Regions from separate parts of the Neorhizobium sp. USDA 3394 genome, predicted to be linked through region 2. Evidence: riboswitches for the same ligand, from Rfam matches in the RefSeq annotation. Region 2 holds a riboswitch; the other holds the start of a gene.
What was found. A riboswitch is a leader RNA that binds a small molecule or an ion and turns the genes downstream of it on or off. The one in region 2 is predicted to bind S-adenosylmethionine.
Positions count from the first base shown of each region.

Region 1: it holds a riboswitch for S-adenosylmethionine, as region 2 does, so the genes downstream of both, metA (homoserine O-acetyltransferase MetA) here and ACZ9EJ_RS15925 (O-succinylhomoserine sulfhydrylase) in region 2, are expected to answer to the same signal.

Region 1 covers NZ_JBWCDU010000001.1:4,121,033-4,128,438, reverse strand. Annotated here, with positions in the region: gene ACZ9EJ_RS20195 (methyl-accepting chemotaxis protein) at 1-732, opposite strand, end outside; gene ACZ9EJ_RS20190 (aldose epimerase family protein) at 1,031-2,053, opposite strand; gene ACZ9EJ_RS20185 (vWA domain-containing protein) at 2,136-3,317, opposite strand; gene metA (homoserine O-acetyltransferase MetA) at 3,329-4,249, opposite strand; SAM riboswitch at 4,308-4,385, opposite strand; gene ACZ9EJ_RS20175 (AAA family ATPase) at 4,439-5,278, opposite strand; gene ACZ9EJ_RS20170 (thiamine diphosphokinase) at 5,372-6,028, shown strand; gene ACZ9EJ_RS20165 (ABC-F family ATP-binding cassette domain-containing protein) at 6,033-7,406, shown strand, end outside.
Region 2 covers NZ_JBWCDU010000001.1:3,231,346-3,238,751, forward strand. Annotated here, with positions in the region: gene ACZ9EJ_RS15905 (ABC transporter substrate-binding protein) at 1-1,122, shown strand, start outside; gene ACZ9EJ_RS15910 (hypothetical protein) at 1,520-1,960, shown strand; tRNA gene ACZ9EJ_RS15915 (tRNA-Gly) at 2,067-2,140, opposite strand; gene ACZ9EJ_RS15920 (2'-deoxycytidine 5'-triphosphate deaminase) at 2,194-3,288, opposite strand; SAM riboswitch at 3,362-3,440, shown strand; gene ACZ9EJ_RS15925 (O-succinylhomoserine sulfhydrylase) at 3,485-4,669, shown strand; gene apaG (Co2+/Mg2+ efflux protein ApaG) at 4,830-5,222, shown strand; gene ACZ9EJ_RS15935 (tannase/feruloyl esterase family alpha/beta hydrolase) at 5,338-6,924, shown strand; gene ACZ9EJ_RS15940 (Hsp33 family molecular chaperone) at 6,963-7,406, opposite strand, start outside.

The DNA.
Region 1 (7,406 bases), 890 kb from region 2:
GATATCCGCGTAGCGTCGCACGACGCCCTTGTCATAGGCCTCCTGCAGTTCCGGCACCGTCAGGATCGGATTGCCGCCATGAGTGGAGGCCTGCTTGTCGAACTTGTCGGCGCCCCGGGTGTAGAGCGTGACATGGGCGTTCACTTCCTTGGTCAGCCGGGAGAAATAGGCATCGACGAGCTTCAGCCCGACGTCCACGACACCGATGACCTTGCCGTCACTGACGACCGGCGCGGTTGCGAACAGGCTGACTGCGGTGCGGCCGGTCTCGATGCCGACAACCAGTTTCTTGTCGCTGAGCGAGGTCGCCACCATCTTGCGACGCGCCTTGACGTTGTCGCCAAAGACATCGGGATCGTGAGCGCGGGCAACGACGTCGGCCGTCGCTCCGACGAAGGTAATCATTTCGAGGCCGCTCGCCTCCTTCACGGTCTTCATATTGGAATAGCGCGAGAGCAGGCCCTGCCGATCGTTGGCAAGGATGAGCGGGGAGGTCTCCGGCAGGGATGCGATCGTCAGCGCGAGCGCGGATGCGGCACGCCCCTGGGCGGCCATGTCGTCCTGGATGACCGCGAGATCGCTGTCGAGTTCCGTCTGCAGCGCCTGCTCGGTCATGCTCGACTGCCGTTCCCAGGCAAGCCCGCCGATCACGACGCTCGCGAAAAGCACGGCTGCAAAACCGAAGAAGGTAAGCCTTCTCGACAGTGGCTTCCTGATGCTGATCTCGTTCATATATCCCTCGAACTGTGCTCCGCAAAAGCAGAGGGCAGCCGCCCGGCGGGCGGCAATGCCAATCCTGAAGAAAACTATGCTGAAATCCGTTGAAATTTAACTAATGTCAAAATCTTACTACGTTCCACAATGTAGAACGGCAAGTGGTAACTTGGTTTCGGAACCCTCACGAAACGATAAAATTGCAAATGAAATCTGCGCCTTACCAATTTTACATGGACGCCGAAGCAAGGCGGGCCTCCATGATAACGGTTATTTGCTCAGGCGCAGATAATCCCGATCCGGACGAGGCCGGCGATCATTGCTTTGAAAAGACATAGTCGGTTTCCTGCAGCAGCACCTCGCCCGGGCGCAGCACGGCATTTGGGAAATCGGCATGGTTGATGGCGTCCGGCCAGACCTGGGTTTCGAGGCAGAACCCGGCGAAGGGACCGTAGCGGCGCCCATCGAGGCCCTCTGCGGGGATCTGCTGCAGCTTGAAGGCGGCATAGAGCTGCACGCCCGGCTCGGTGGTGCGGACTTCCAGCGACACGCCGGAATGGATGCTGCGCGCCAGAGCCACGGAACGCTTGGCCGTTCGCTCCGGCGACAGACAGAAGTTGTGATCGAACAGGACCTGGGCATCGCCGTCGAACCGCCTCATCGGCCCCATGTCGCGCAGGTCGAAAGGCGTGCCTGCGACCGCCATCAGTTCGCCGGTCGGCACCTGCTTGTCGTCAAAGACCAGCACATGGTCCGCGGCGATCATGATGTCGTGATCGAGCGCATCCTCGCGTCCGTCGAGATTGAAATAGGTATGCTGGCAGATATTGGCGAGCGTCGGCTGATCCGTGGTGGATTGGTAGACGACGGAAAGAACGCCATCGCTCTTGAGTTGGTAAGTCGCCGTGACCGTGCAGTTTCCCGGATAACCGGCACGGCCGTCGGGATCGGTGATCCGCAGCACCACCTTGTCGGCGGCATGTTCGACGATCGTCCAGTTGCTGCGGCCGATGCCATCCGAGCCGCCATGGAGATGGGTCACGCCCCGCTCGTTCAGTTCCAGCTGATATTGCTTCCCATCCAGCACGAAGCGGCCACCGCCGATACGGTTGGACGAACGGCCCGGCGTCGCACCGAAATAGGGAGAATGGTTCAGGTAATCCTCGAACCGTTCGAAGCCGAGCACGAGCGGCGGCTGATGGCCGTCGAGCCTGAGGTCCTGGATCACCGCACCCCAGGTGATGACACTCGCGGTGAGCCCGCCGCCGGAGATCCGGACACGATAGACGGTTTCGCCCTTTTCCGTGGTGCCGAAAACTTCGAAATTCTGGTCCGCCATGAGATTGCTCCTCCACCGATATGTTTGCGGCAACCTGCGCGATTTGGCTGCAGGCCGCAACGGCGCGGAGAAGAAAAAGGCTCTAGCGCGTGAGGGCGCGCGTCGCCTGTTCCAGCCCGCCAAGCGTCAGCGGGAACATGCGGTCGGTCATCAGCTGCCGCATGATGCCGATCGACGTTGTATGGCTCCAACGGTCCTGGGGCACCGGGTTGAGCCAGACGCAGCGGCGGAAATGCTCGGTGACGCGCCCTATCCAGGCCCCTCCAGGTTCCTGGTTCCAGTGCTCCACGGAACCGCCCGTATGGGTGATCTCATAGGGGCTCATCGAGGCATCCCCGACAAAGATCACCTTGTAGTCGGCGCCATAGCTGCGGATCAGCTCAAGCGTCGGCGTCCGCTCCGACCTGCGGCCGTTCTCCTTCCACAGCCCTTCGTAGAGGCAGTTGTGGAAGTAGAAATGCTCCATATGCTTGAATTCGGCCCGTGCGGCCGAGAATAGTTCCTCGACAACGCGGATATGATCGTCCATCGAGCCGCCGACATCGAAGAACATCAGGAGCTTGACCGCATTGCGCCGCTCGGGCCGGGTCTGCACATCGAGATAACCGTGTTCGGCGGTGGAGCGGATCGTCCCGGGCAGGTCGAGTTCCTCGACCGCCCCTTCCCGCACCCAGCGGCGCAGCCGCTTCAGCGCAAGCTTGATGTTTCGGGTGCCGAGCTCGACCCTATCGTCGAAGTCGGCGAACTCACGCTTGTCCCACACTTTTACCGCCCGGCGATGGCGGGACTGGTCCTGGCCGATCCGCACGCCTTCCGGATTATAGCCATAGGCCCCGAAAGGGGAGGTGCCCCCTGTGCCGATCCATTTCGAGCCGCCCTGATGCCGGCCCTTCTGTTCCTCCAGCCGCTTCCGCAGCGTCTCCATCAGCTTCTCGAAACCTCCGAGCGACTCGACGAGCTTCTTCTCCTCGTCCGTCAGGTGCTTTTCGACGAGCTTGCGCAGCCATTCTTCAGGGATATTGGCGACATCCAGGCCCGGCTCGCCGGAGACGGCCTCGAGTCCGCGGAAATAGGACGAAAACACCCGGTCAAACTTGTCGATATGCCGCTCGTCCTTCACCAGCGCCGTGCGGGCGAGGAAATAGAAGGCCTCCACGTCGAAATCCGCGATCCCTTCCTCCATGCCTTCGAGAAGGTCGAGAAATTCCCGGAGCGTCACCGGGACTTTCGCTTCTTTGAGGTGAAGGAAGAAGGGAATGAACATCGCGTCGAGGCCTATTCGGTGCCGATCTTCTCCAGGTCGTAAGGGGTCGTCTGGTAGATCTCGTTGATCCAGTTGCCGAACAGAAGATGTGCATGGCTGCGCCAACGGTTCAAGGGCGTCAGCGTGTCGTCGTTATGCGGGAAGTAGTTGTGCGGCATCTTGATCGGCACGCCGGCATTGACGTCCCGGAAATATTCGTCAGCCAGCGAGGTGGAGTCGTATTCCACATGGTTGAACATGTAGAGCCGCTTGCCGGCTTTCTCATGCACCAGGCAGATGCCCATTTCCTCGGATTCCATCAGGATTTCGAGGTCCGGGTGCTTTTCGATGTCGGCGCGGCGCACTTCGGTCCAGCGCGACACCGGAACCTGGAAGTCGTCCGAAAAGCCGTTCAGATAGATCGAGGACGGCACGAGGTTGCGGTGGCGATAGACGCCGAACGCTTTTTCCTTGAGTTCGTATTTCGGCACGCCGTGGAAATGGTAGATCGCCGCCATCGCGCCCCAGCAGACATTCATGGTCGAATGCACGTTGGTCGCCGTCCAGTCGAGAATCTTCTGCATCTCGTCCCAATAGGTGACGTCCTCGAAGGCAAGCGTCTCGATCGGCGCACCGGTGATGATGAAGCCGTCGAACTTGCGGTGCTTCACCTCTTCCCAGGTCTCGTAGAAGGACAGGAGGTGATCTTCCGACGTGTTCTTGGCCTTGTGGCCGCCGACGCGGACCAGCGAGAACTCGACCTGCAGCGGCGAGGCGCCGACAAGGCGCGCCATCTGCAGCTCGGTCTTGATCTTGTTCGGCATGAGATTGAGCAGCCCGATCTGCAGCGGACGAATGTCCTGCCGCACCGCCATGGTTTCGGTCAGCACCCGCACGCCTTCGGAAACGAGCGTCGTGAATGCGGGCAGCGTATCGGGAATCTTGATCGGCATGTCTCAACCCAACAAAAATAAAACCGGCGGCAAAATAAATCGCGACCGGTCCGTGGGAAGACATCTTCTCGCGGCCCTTTAGCGACTTTTTTAACGTGGCTGCAAGCCGGCCGGCCAAATCACCACGAATTCTCGGGAGTTCAAATACGCCTTGCTACTCCCGGCGTCAATGGGAGCATAATCTTCCGCTCACCGCTCCCGCCGCGCCATGAAGGCCAGCCGCTCGAAGAGATGCACGTCCTGCTCGTTCTTGAGGAGCGCGCCATGCAGCTTCGGCAGCGCGTTCTTGACATCGCCGCGCAGATCCGACGGATCGACATCGTCGGAGACCAGGAGCCGGATCCAGTCCAGCGCCTCGGAGGTCGAGGGCTTTTTCTTCAGGCCCGGCATCTCGCGGATCTCGTAGAATTGCGTCAGCGCATTGCGCACCAGCGTCTGCTTGATGCCGGGATAATGAACCTCGACGATGCGGGCGAGCGTATCGACGTCCGGGAAGCGGATATAGTGGAAGAAACAGCGGCGCAGGAAGGCGTCCGGCAGTTCCTTCTCGTTATTGGAGGTGATGATGACGATTGGCCGGACCTTGGCGCGCACCATCTCGCCGGTCTCGTAGACATGGAACTCCATGCGGTCGAGTTCCTGCAGCAGGTCGTTCGGGAATTCGATATCCGCCTTGTCGATCTCGTCGATCAACAGAACGAGCTTCTTGTCGGAGGCAAAGGCCTGCCACAGCTTGCCGCGGCGGATATAGTTCGCGACATCGTGGACGCGTTCGTCGCCCAGCTGGCTGTCGCGCAGCCGCGAGACGGCGTCGTATTCGTAAAGCCCCTGCTGCGCCTTGGTGGTGGACTTGATATTCCACTCGATGAGATCGAGCCCGAGGGCGGCGGCGACCTGCCGCGCCAGTTCGGTTTTGCCGGTGCCCGGCTCGCCTTTGACCAGCAGCGGACGTTCGAGCCGGATCGCGGCGTTGACCGCCACCATCAGATCCTTGTCGGCAATATAGTCCGCTGTACCCTGAAACTGCATCTCGGCATCCTGATCAATTAAGCGCCGCAAACTAAAAGCTCATCCCCGGCGGTGCAACAGCTTTCCCTTTCGGCCGGCTTTGCGCTATGGGCAATGCGCATGAGCCATTCGACCTTCACCATTCTGCTCGGCGGCAATCTCACCGTCACCGACCGCCTGCGGGACACCGTTGCCGGCAGCCGCTTCATTGCGGCCGATAGCGGCATGCGCCATGCAGCGGCGCTGGGCGTCGAACCGGAGCTTTGGGTCGGCGATTTCGACTCCTCCGATGCCGCGCTGATCGCGCAGTTTCCGCAGGTCGAGCGGCAGGCCTTCCCGCCGGCCAAGAACGAGACGGACGGCGAGATCGCGACGGCCGAAGCCGTCGAAGGCGGTGCAACAAGACTGATCTTTGCCGGCGCGCTCGGCGGCGAGCGCAGCGACCATGCGCTTCAGCATCTCTTTCACGCTATGAGCCTGGCCGAACGCGACCTCGACATCATGCTTACGTCGGGCGACGAGGAGGCCGTGCCGTTGCTGCCAGGCACCAAGACTCTGGACCTGCCCAAGGGTTCGCTGTTTTCCGTCATCGGGTTTTCCGACCTGGAAGGGCTCGACATCATCGGCGCACGTTATCCGCTCGACAACTTCTCGCTCCCCTTCGGCTCCTCGCGCACCGTCTCGAACGTTGCGGAAGGCCAGGTGGAATTCCATTTGAGGAAAGGCAAGGCCATGATCCTTGCCCGCCCCTATGACATGACAGGAGCCTAAGCTATTGGCGCCCCCTATCCTGAAACTTGACGATATCTTCCTGAGCTTCGGCGGCGCGCCGCTGCTGGCCGGCGCGGGTCTGCAGGTGGAGCCGGGCGACCGCATCTGCCTCGTCGGCCGCAACGGTTCCGGCAAATCGACGCTGATGAAGATCGCGGCCGGCATGGTCGAACCGCAATCGGGCGAAGTGTTCCGCCATCCGTCCTCGACCATCCGCTATCTCGAACAGGCACCGGATTTCGCCGACTATTCGACGGTGCAGGCCTATGCCGAAGCGGGCCTCGGCCCCGGCGACGATCCCTATCGCGTCACCTATCTGCTCGAACATCTGGGTCTCACCGGCCAGGAACACCCGAACACGCTCTCCGGCGGCGAGTCCCGCCGTGCAGCACTTGCCCGCGTCATGGCGCCTGAGCCGGACATCCTGATGCTCGACGAGCCGACCAACCACCTCGACCTGCCGACCATCGAATGGCTGGAAGACGAGTTGCGCAAGACCAGAAGCGCGCTGGTGGTGATATCGCATGACCGTCGCTTCCTCGAAAAGGTCTCGAATGCCACCGTCTGGCTCGACCGTGGCACCTCACGGCGCCTCAACCGCGGTTTCGGCGAGTTCGAAGCCTGGCGTGACGAGGTGCTGGAGGCCGAAGAGCTGGAGCAGCACAAGCTCGGCAAGGCGATCGAGCGCGAGGAACACTGGCTGCGTTATGGCGTGACGGCGCGCCGCAAGCGCAACATGCGCCGCCTCGGCGAGCTGCAGACGATGCGCAGCAATTACCGCGGCCACAAGGGACCGCAGGGCACGGTCCAGGCGAGCGTCAGCGAAGGCCGCGAATCCGGCAAGCTGGTCATCGAAGCCGAAAACATCACCAAGAGCTACGATCGGCCGATCGTCGCGCCCTTCTCCATCCGCGTGCATCGCGGCGACTGCATCGGCCTCGTCGGCCCGAACGGCGCCGGCAAGACCACACTGCTGAAGATGCTGACCGGCCAGCTGGCGCCCGATACCGGCACCGTCAAGCTCGGCACCAACCTGGAAATCGCCACGCTCGACCAGAAGCGCGAGGACCTGAACCCCGAGGACACGCTGTCCCATTATCTGACGGACGGCCGCGGCGAGACGCTGCTGGTCAACGGCGAGCAGCGGCATGTCGCAGGCTACATGAAGGACTTCCTGTTCCAGCCGGAACAGATCAGGACACCGATCAAGAACCTGTCCGGCGGCGAGCGCGCGAGGCTGATGCTCGCCCGCATCATGGCCCGGCCTTCCAATCTGCTCATCCTCGACGAACCGACCAACGACCTCGACATCGAGACTCTGGACCTGCTGCAGGAAATCGTCGCCGGCTACACCGGCACCGTCATCCTCGTCAGCCAC
Region 2 (7,406 bases):
AAGGCCAAGTATGGCTACGAGCTCGGCGTGCCGGTCAACTGGTCGGCCTATGAGGATATTGCCGAGTTCTTCACCGGTCGCGACGTGGGCGGCAAGAAGGTCTATGGTCACATGGACTACGGCAAGAAGGATCCTTCGCTCGGCTGGCGCTTCACCGATGCCTGGCTCTCCATGGCAGGCAACGGCGACAAGGGCCTTCCGAACGGCCTGCCGGTCGACGAATGGGGCATCAAGGTCAACGAAAAGTCGCAGCCGGTCGGCTCCTGCGTCGCACGCGGCGGCGATACCAACGGCCCCGCCGCCGTCTATTCGATCCAGAAGTATCTCGACTGGATGAAGGCCTATGCGCCGGCCGCCGCACAGGGCATGACCTTCTCGGAGTCCGGACCGGTGCCGGCTCAGGGCGAGATCGCCCAGCAGATGTTCATGTACACGGCCTTCACCGCCGACATGGTAAAGCCCGGCCTGCCCGTCATGAACCAGGACGGTACGCCCAAATGGCGTTTCGCGCCATCTCCGCATGGCGTCTACTGGAAGGACGGCATGAAGCTCGGCTATCAGGACGTCGGCTCCTGGACGCTGATGAAGTCCACGCCCACCAACCGCGCCAAGGCGGCCTGGCTCTATGCCCAGTTCGTCACCTCGAAGACGGTGGACGTGAAGAAGAGCCATGTCGGCCTCACCTTGATCCGCGAGAGCACCATCCGGCACAAGAGCTTCACGGACCGCGCCCCGAAGCTCGGCGGCCTGATCGAGTTCTATCGTTCCCCGGCCCGCGTCCAGTGGTCGCCGACCGGCACGAACGTTCCTGACTATCCGAAGCTCGCGCAGCTCTGGTGGCAGGCGATCGGCGATGCGTCCTCGGGCGCCAAGACCGCCCAGGCGGCGATGGACTCGCTTTGCTCAGAGCAGGAAAAGGTCCTCCAGCGCCTGGAACGTGCCAAGGTCCAGGGCGACATGGGACCGGCCCTCGCCGAGGAACGCGATCTTGCATACTGGAACAAGGACGCGGTCGCCAAGGGCAACCTCGCTCCGCAGCTCAAGGTCGCCAACGAGAAGGAAAAGCCCGTCACCGTCAACTACGACGAGCTCGTAAAGAGCTGGGCTGACGCCAAGAAGTAAGCCGGTTCGCCGGGCGCTCAACGCGCCCGGCGGCCACCGACTGCCAGGTCTCTGTCGCCGGCGCCGCCTCAGCTTGGATAGACTGCCTGCCGCAGTTCACAGTTGCCGTTTCTTCCTGAACGCAGCCCACACCGTATCCGCGGACAGCATCGCCGTATTGGCGTCAGTCCGGTAGTTGCTTACGGAAACCCGCATGCGACGCTACCTCATGATTGCCAAGCTCACCGACATTGATCCATAGCTGTGGGCCGACATCCTCGCGCCCGCAGAAACGCGGATCCGTGGGGCGGAGCAATTGCCTCCGTGGACCTGAACGTCCATAACTCTGCAACCGAGCAGGGTAACCCGCCACCTTCACGTTCCATCGTTGGTGGAACTCGGAATCTGGATATCAGTAATGACTACAATTGACGAATTAGTCGCATTGCAGGACATTCCAGAAATAGATGCGATTCTACGGCGCGCTTCAGCTCTTTCGCTTTGTGATTCGGTCTACGAAATTTTCCGGTCAAGGTACACCTTGGCTCATCACGAGCGGAAGGCGGGTATCTCGAACCCTCAACCATACGTCTTCCGTGAGAGTTCGCTATTCTGCTGGATCAAAATCGCAAATCCGGAAGCTACAGATGGTGAAATCATAGACGGGTACGAACTCATAGACCGTTTACAGAGGGCCTATGGTGACTGTACAGAAGTGATTACCCATCAAGTAGGTACACAAGTTCCCATTCCTACGAGAGCGTCGATGGTTGTCCAATTGTTGCAGAGCAGATTTCCAATGTTCAGCGAGAAGACACTCGAGAAGTTCAGTTGGGATTGGCTGATCGCGAACCGGTGAGATGCCCCCAACTCGCCCATTCTTGATCGCGCCGAACCTACCTGCGGCTCTCACGATAGTTACCCTCCTTCAGGCTGAAGGGTAGCTGCAGCATGTGATGAAAAGCTGGAGCGGGTGAAGGGAATCGAACCCTCGTATTCAGCTTGGGAAGCTGCTGCTCTACCATTGAGCTACACCCGCGTCGGTCTGCAGACTTCCAACAGACGGCATCGCCTGTCAAGCCGGAGGTGGCGTCAGGCGCGAAAATGCTTGGACAGTTTCAGTCCCTGCGCCTGATAGTTGGAGCCGAGGCCGGCGCCGTACATGCCCTCGGGTTTTTCCAGCATGTGCTCGTAGACCAGACGGCCGACGATCTGGCCGTCTTCGAGGATGAACGGCACTTCGTGGCTGCGCACTTCGAGCACGGCACGACTGCCACGCCCGCCCGCCGCCTCGTGGCCGAAGCCCGGATCGAAGAAACCGGCATAGTGGACGCGGAATTCGCCGACCAGCGGATCGAAGGGCGTCATCTCGGCCGCATAAAGCGGCGGCACATGCACCGCCTCGCGCGAGACCAGGATATAGAATTCGTCCGGATCGAGGATCAGTTCGCTGCGGCCGCGACTGTAAAGCGGCTCCCAGAAATCGAAGATGTCATGCTGCGCCTTCTTGTCGACATCGACGACGGCCGTGTGGTGTTTGCCGCGATAGCCGATCAGGCCGACGCTGTCGCCGGAAAGATCGATCGAAAGGGCGATGCCGCCACCCGATACATTCGGCTTGGCGGACGCGACCAGGGTTTCGGTGTTATGGAGTTGCAGAAGGTCCGGCTCGCCAAGCAGCGCATTGCCGACCCGGAACCGGATCTGCGACAGGCGCGAACCGCGGCGCACGACGATGGGGAAAGTACGGGGCGAGATTTCGAGATAGAGCGGGCCGGAATAACCGGCGGGGATCTTGTCGAATTCCTGGGCGTAGTCGGTGATGACGCGGGTAAAGATATCGAGCCGGCCGGTGGAGCTTTTCGGGTTGGCCGAGGCCGACATGTTTGCCGGCAGGTCGAGCCGTTCCATCAGCGGCACGATATAGACGCAGCCGGTTTCCAGCACCGCGGCTTCGGAGAGATCGATGACGTGCAGCTTGAGGCGATCGAGCTTGTCGGAAACCAGGCTCGTCGGCCCCGGCATGAAGCTCGCGCGGACGCGAAACGCCTTGGCGCCCAGGCGCAGGTCGAGGCTTGCCGGCTGGATCTGGTCGAGGTCGAGCTCGCGCTCGGAGATCAGCCGTCCACTGTCGAAAAGCGCCGCGATCGCGCGGTCCGCCAAAATTCCTGTTTCGCGAGCCATCATGTCTCTCTCAAGTTTTCGAGGCGACAAAACCAAATGCGAGCCATTGACGCAAGCGGGGCGTGGCGCTATGCCACTTTTATCCCGTGGTGATTTGGCCGGTCGGCTTGCAGCCACGTTAAATAAGTGGCTAAAAAGACCGGGTGCGAAACCGGTCTGCTTATGCGACCGGTTTTTTTGTTCTGAATGGGGAACACGCATGACTAACAAATGGCGCCCGGCAACCCAGCTCGTACACGGCGGCACGTTGCGCTCGCAATATGGCGAAACCTCGGAAGCGATCTTCCTGACGCAGGGTTTCGTCTATGACACGTCGGAAGCGGCCGAAGCCCGCTTCAAGGGCGAGACCGACGGCTTCATCTACGCCCGTTACGGCAGCCCGACCAACGACATGTTCGAAAAGCGCATGTGCATGCTGGAAGGCGCCGAAGACGCCCGCGCCACCGCCTCTGGCATGGCTGCCGTCACCGCCGCGATCCTCTGCCAGCTGAAGGCCGGCGACCATATCGTCGCTGCCCGCGCCCTCTTCGGCTCCTGCCGCTGGGTGGTCGAGACGCTCGCCCCGAAATACGGCATCGAATGCACGCTGGTCGACGGACGCTTCCTGGAAAACTGGGAAAAGGCGATCACGCCGAAGACCAAGGTCTTCTTCCTGGAAAGCCCGACCAACCCGACGCTCGAAGTGGTCGACATTGCCGGCGTCGCCAGGCTCGCCAACCAGATCGGCGCCAAGGTCGTGGTCGACAACGTGTTTGCGACCCCGCTTTTCCAGAAGCCGCTGGAGCTCGGCGCGCATATCGTCGTCTATTCGGCGACCAAGCATATCGACGGCCAGGGCCGCTGCCTCGGCGGCGTCGTGCTGTCCGACAAGGCCTGGATCGACGAGAACCTGCACGACTATTTCCGCCATACCGGCCCGGCCATGTCGCCGTTCAATGCCTGGACGCTGCTGAAGGGCATCGAGACCCTGCCGCTGCGCGTCAAGCAGCAGACGGAGAGCGCCTCGAAGATCGCCGACTTCCTCGCCGACCAGAACCAGGTCGCAAAAGTGATCTATCCGGGCCGCAAGGACCATCCGCAGGCCGATATCATCGCCAGGCAGATGACGGGAGGCTCGACGCTGGTGTGCTTCGAGCTGAAGGGAGGCAAGGAAGCGGCCTTCAAGCTGCAGAACGCGCTGGAGATCGTGCAGATTTCCAACAATCTCGGCGACGCCAAGAGCCTGATCACCCATCCGGCAACGACGACGCACAAGAACCTCACGGATGAGGCCCGCGCCGAACTCGGCATCTCGCCCGGCACCGTGCGCCTGTCTGCCGGTATCGAGGATACCGATGACCTGATCGAGGATTTCGCCCGGGCGCTTTCCCAGGCGGGCATGTAAGCGTTCGCTTTCCGGGATGGTGGATCGACCAGGAGATTCACCATCCCGATTATCCTTAACTTCAACAAATGCTCACACTCGGTTGTTCAAACCGCGAGATTTCTTGACGTTGCGGCCCCCCTGTACAATATCGAAGCAGTGAGCGTTGTTGAGGTGTCGCATGTATCGCGCCCGGACAAGAGATATAGATGTCGCCGTCGAGCCCTACTATCTGGAGGAGCAATCCAACCCGGAAGAGAGCCGCTATGTGTGGGGATATCGCATCGTCATCGAGAACCATTCGACGCTTACCGTACAGCTCGTGCATCGCTACTGGCACATTACCGACCAGAACGGCATCGTCGATGAAGTGGACGGGCCGGGGGTCGTCGGCGAGCAGCCGCGGCTGAAGCCCGGCGACAGTTACGAATATTCCTCGGGCTGTCCGCTGGACACGCCATCCGGCCTGATGTTCGGCCATTACGACATGCAGACCGATGACGGCGAAACCTTCGAGGTGACGATCCCGGCCTTCTCGCTGGATTCACCGGGCCTGATGCGCGTCCTCAACTAGACCGCGCCACCGACGACAACCTAGAGGTTATGGGTGGCGTCGATTTTTCTATTTGTTACCCCTTCCCTCCTGCGGCATCTTGACGTGGTCAACCGGTCTTTGGGAGGAGAACTTGATGACACGATCGATTCAGCAGACCATTCTGCTGGCGCCCTGCGCATTTCTGGCGCTTGCGGCCTTCACCCCGGCACTCGCCCAAAACAAGAGCAGTTTCACCGATCAGAAGGACAGGCCGGATTTCGCGTCCGCCACCGTGTCGCCGCAGATCGCCTGCGGCATGCTGAACAGCCAATCGTTTGGCGAGGTCACGGCGCTGAAGGCCAGGCACGTGGCCGGCGTGGGAACGGTCCCCGGCCATTGCCAGGTAACGGGCTATATCCGGCCGCAGATTCGCTTCGAGATCACCCTGCCAGACAGCTGGAACCGGCGGCTTTACATGTTCGGCAATGGCGGTTTTGCCGGGGAGGATCTTGCCGCGGCGTCGCGGATCGCGACCCGCAATGCCGCGCTTTCGAAAGGCTTCCTGACCGTCCAGCAGAATACCGGCCATGATGCTGCCACCTACAAGCTCGGAGATTTCGCCGAGGATCTCGGTCTGTTGATCGACTACGGCTCACGCGCGGTGCATGTGACGGTCGACACCGCCAAGGCGATTGCAGCGCGTTATTACGACCGGCATCCCTCCTTCTCCTATTGGGACGGCTGCTCGACCGGCGGACGCCAAGGCCTGATGGCAGCGCAGCGCTATCCGGGCGATTTCGACGGCATCCTCGCCGGAGCTCCGGTTCTCGATCTCACCAATACGCAGATCTGGGGCGTCTGGAATGCGCGGGCTCTGCTGAAGGCGCCGATCAGCCGGGCTCAGCTTCCGGTGCTCGCCAAGGCGGTGATGGACAAGTGCGATGCGACCGACGGTGCCAAGGACGGGCTGATCGCCGATCCTCGCCAATGCAATTTCGATCCGGCCAAGGATCTGAAGACCTGCGAGGCGGGAGGTTCCGACTGCTTTACGCCGGCGCAAGTGGAGACGCTGAAAACACTCGCCGGCGGGGTGAAGATCAAGGGGGAAGCGATTTTCCCCGGGGTACAGTTCGGCACGGAGGGTGTCGATCCGACCGGAGTGAGCGGCTGGGACATGTGGATGGTATCCGACCAGGGACCGAGCCGGCAGCTGGCCTATGGCGAGACCTTCGTCAAGAACATGGCGATGCTGCCTGCCTCGGGAAAGGCGATCGACTGGAAGACATTCGACTTCGATAGCGAATATCCGAAGATCGGTGCGATCCGCGAGATCGTCGACGCCACCAATCCGGATCTCAGCGAATTCCAGAAACGCGGCGGGCGGATGATCACCTATTTCGGCTGGTCCGACCCGGCGCTCAACCCGATGATGGGCGTCAACTATTATGAAGCCGTCCGCAAACAGATGGGCGCCGAGCGGACGGCGGAGTTCTACCGCCTGTTCATGGTGCCCGGCATGTTCCATTGCACCGCGGGTTACGGCACGGATGTCTTCGACGCCTTCACGCCGCTGATGGACTGGGTGGAGAACGGCAAGGCGCCGACGGTGATCCAGGCGAGGCAGATCAGGGAAGGCAAGCCGGTGATGACGCGGCCGCTCTGCCCCTATCCGCAATCGGCGAAATATTCCGGCAGCGGCGATCTCAAGGATGGCGCGAACTTTGAATGCAAGATGCCTTGAAGTGAAAACGGCGGGAGGGAACTCCCGCCGTTCGACAATCAGGCTGCGGCGAATTCGTCGGCAGTGTAGCGATAGGTGGTCGAGCAGAACTCGCAGGTGACGGCGATCTCGCCGTCTTCCTCGCTCGCCTCGATCTCCTCGGCGGAGAACCCTGAGAGAACGCCCTTGATCTTGTCGCGCGAGCAGCTGCAGCGGTCGAACACCGGGTGCGGCGCATAGACCCGCACGCCGCGCTCATGGAACAGACGAAACAGCAGCCGTTCGATTGCGACCCGCGGGTCTGTCAGCTCATCGGTATCGATGGTTTCCACCAGCGTGCGGGCTTCGGCCCAGGAATCGTCATGGGCAAATTCGAAATCGCGCTCATCACCGTCACCGCCATGCAGATCCGGCTGCCGCATGCGCTCGGGCGCCTGCGGCAGGAACTGCGCGACAAGCCCGCCTGCCCGCCAATTGTGACGCGGCTTGCCATCGGCATCGCG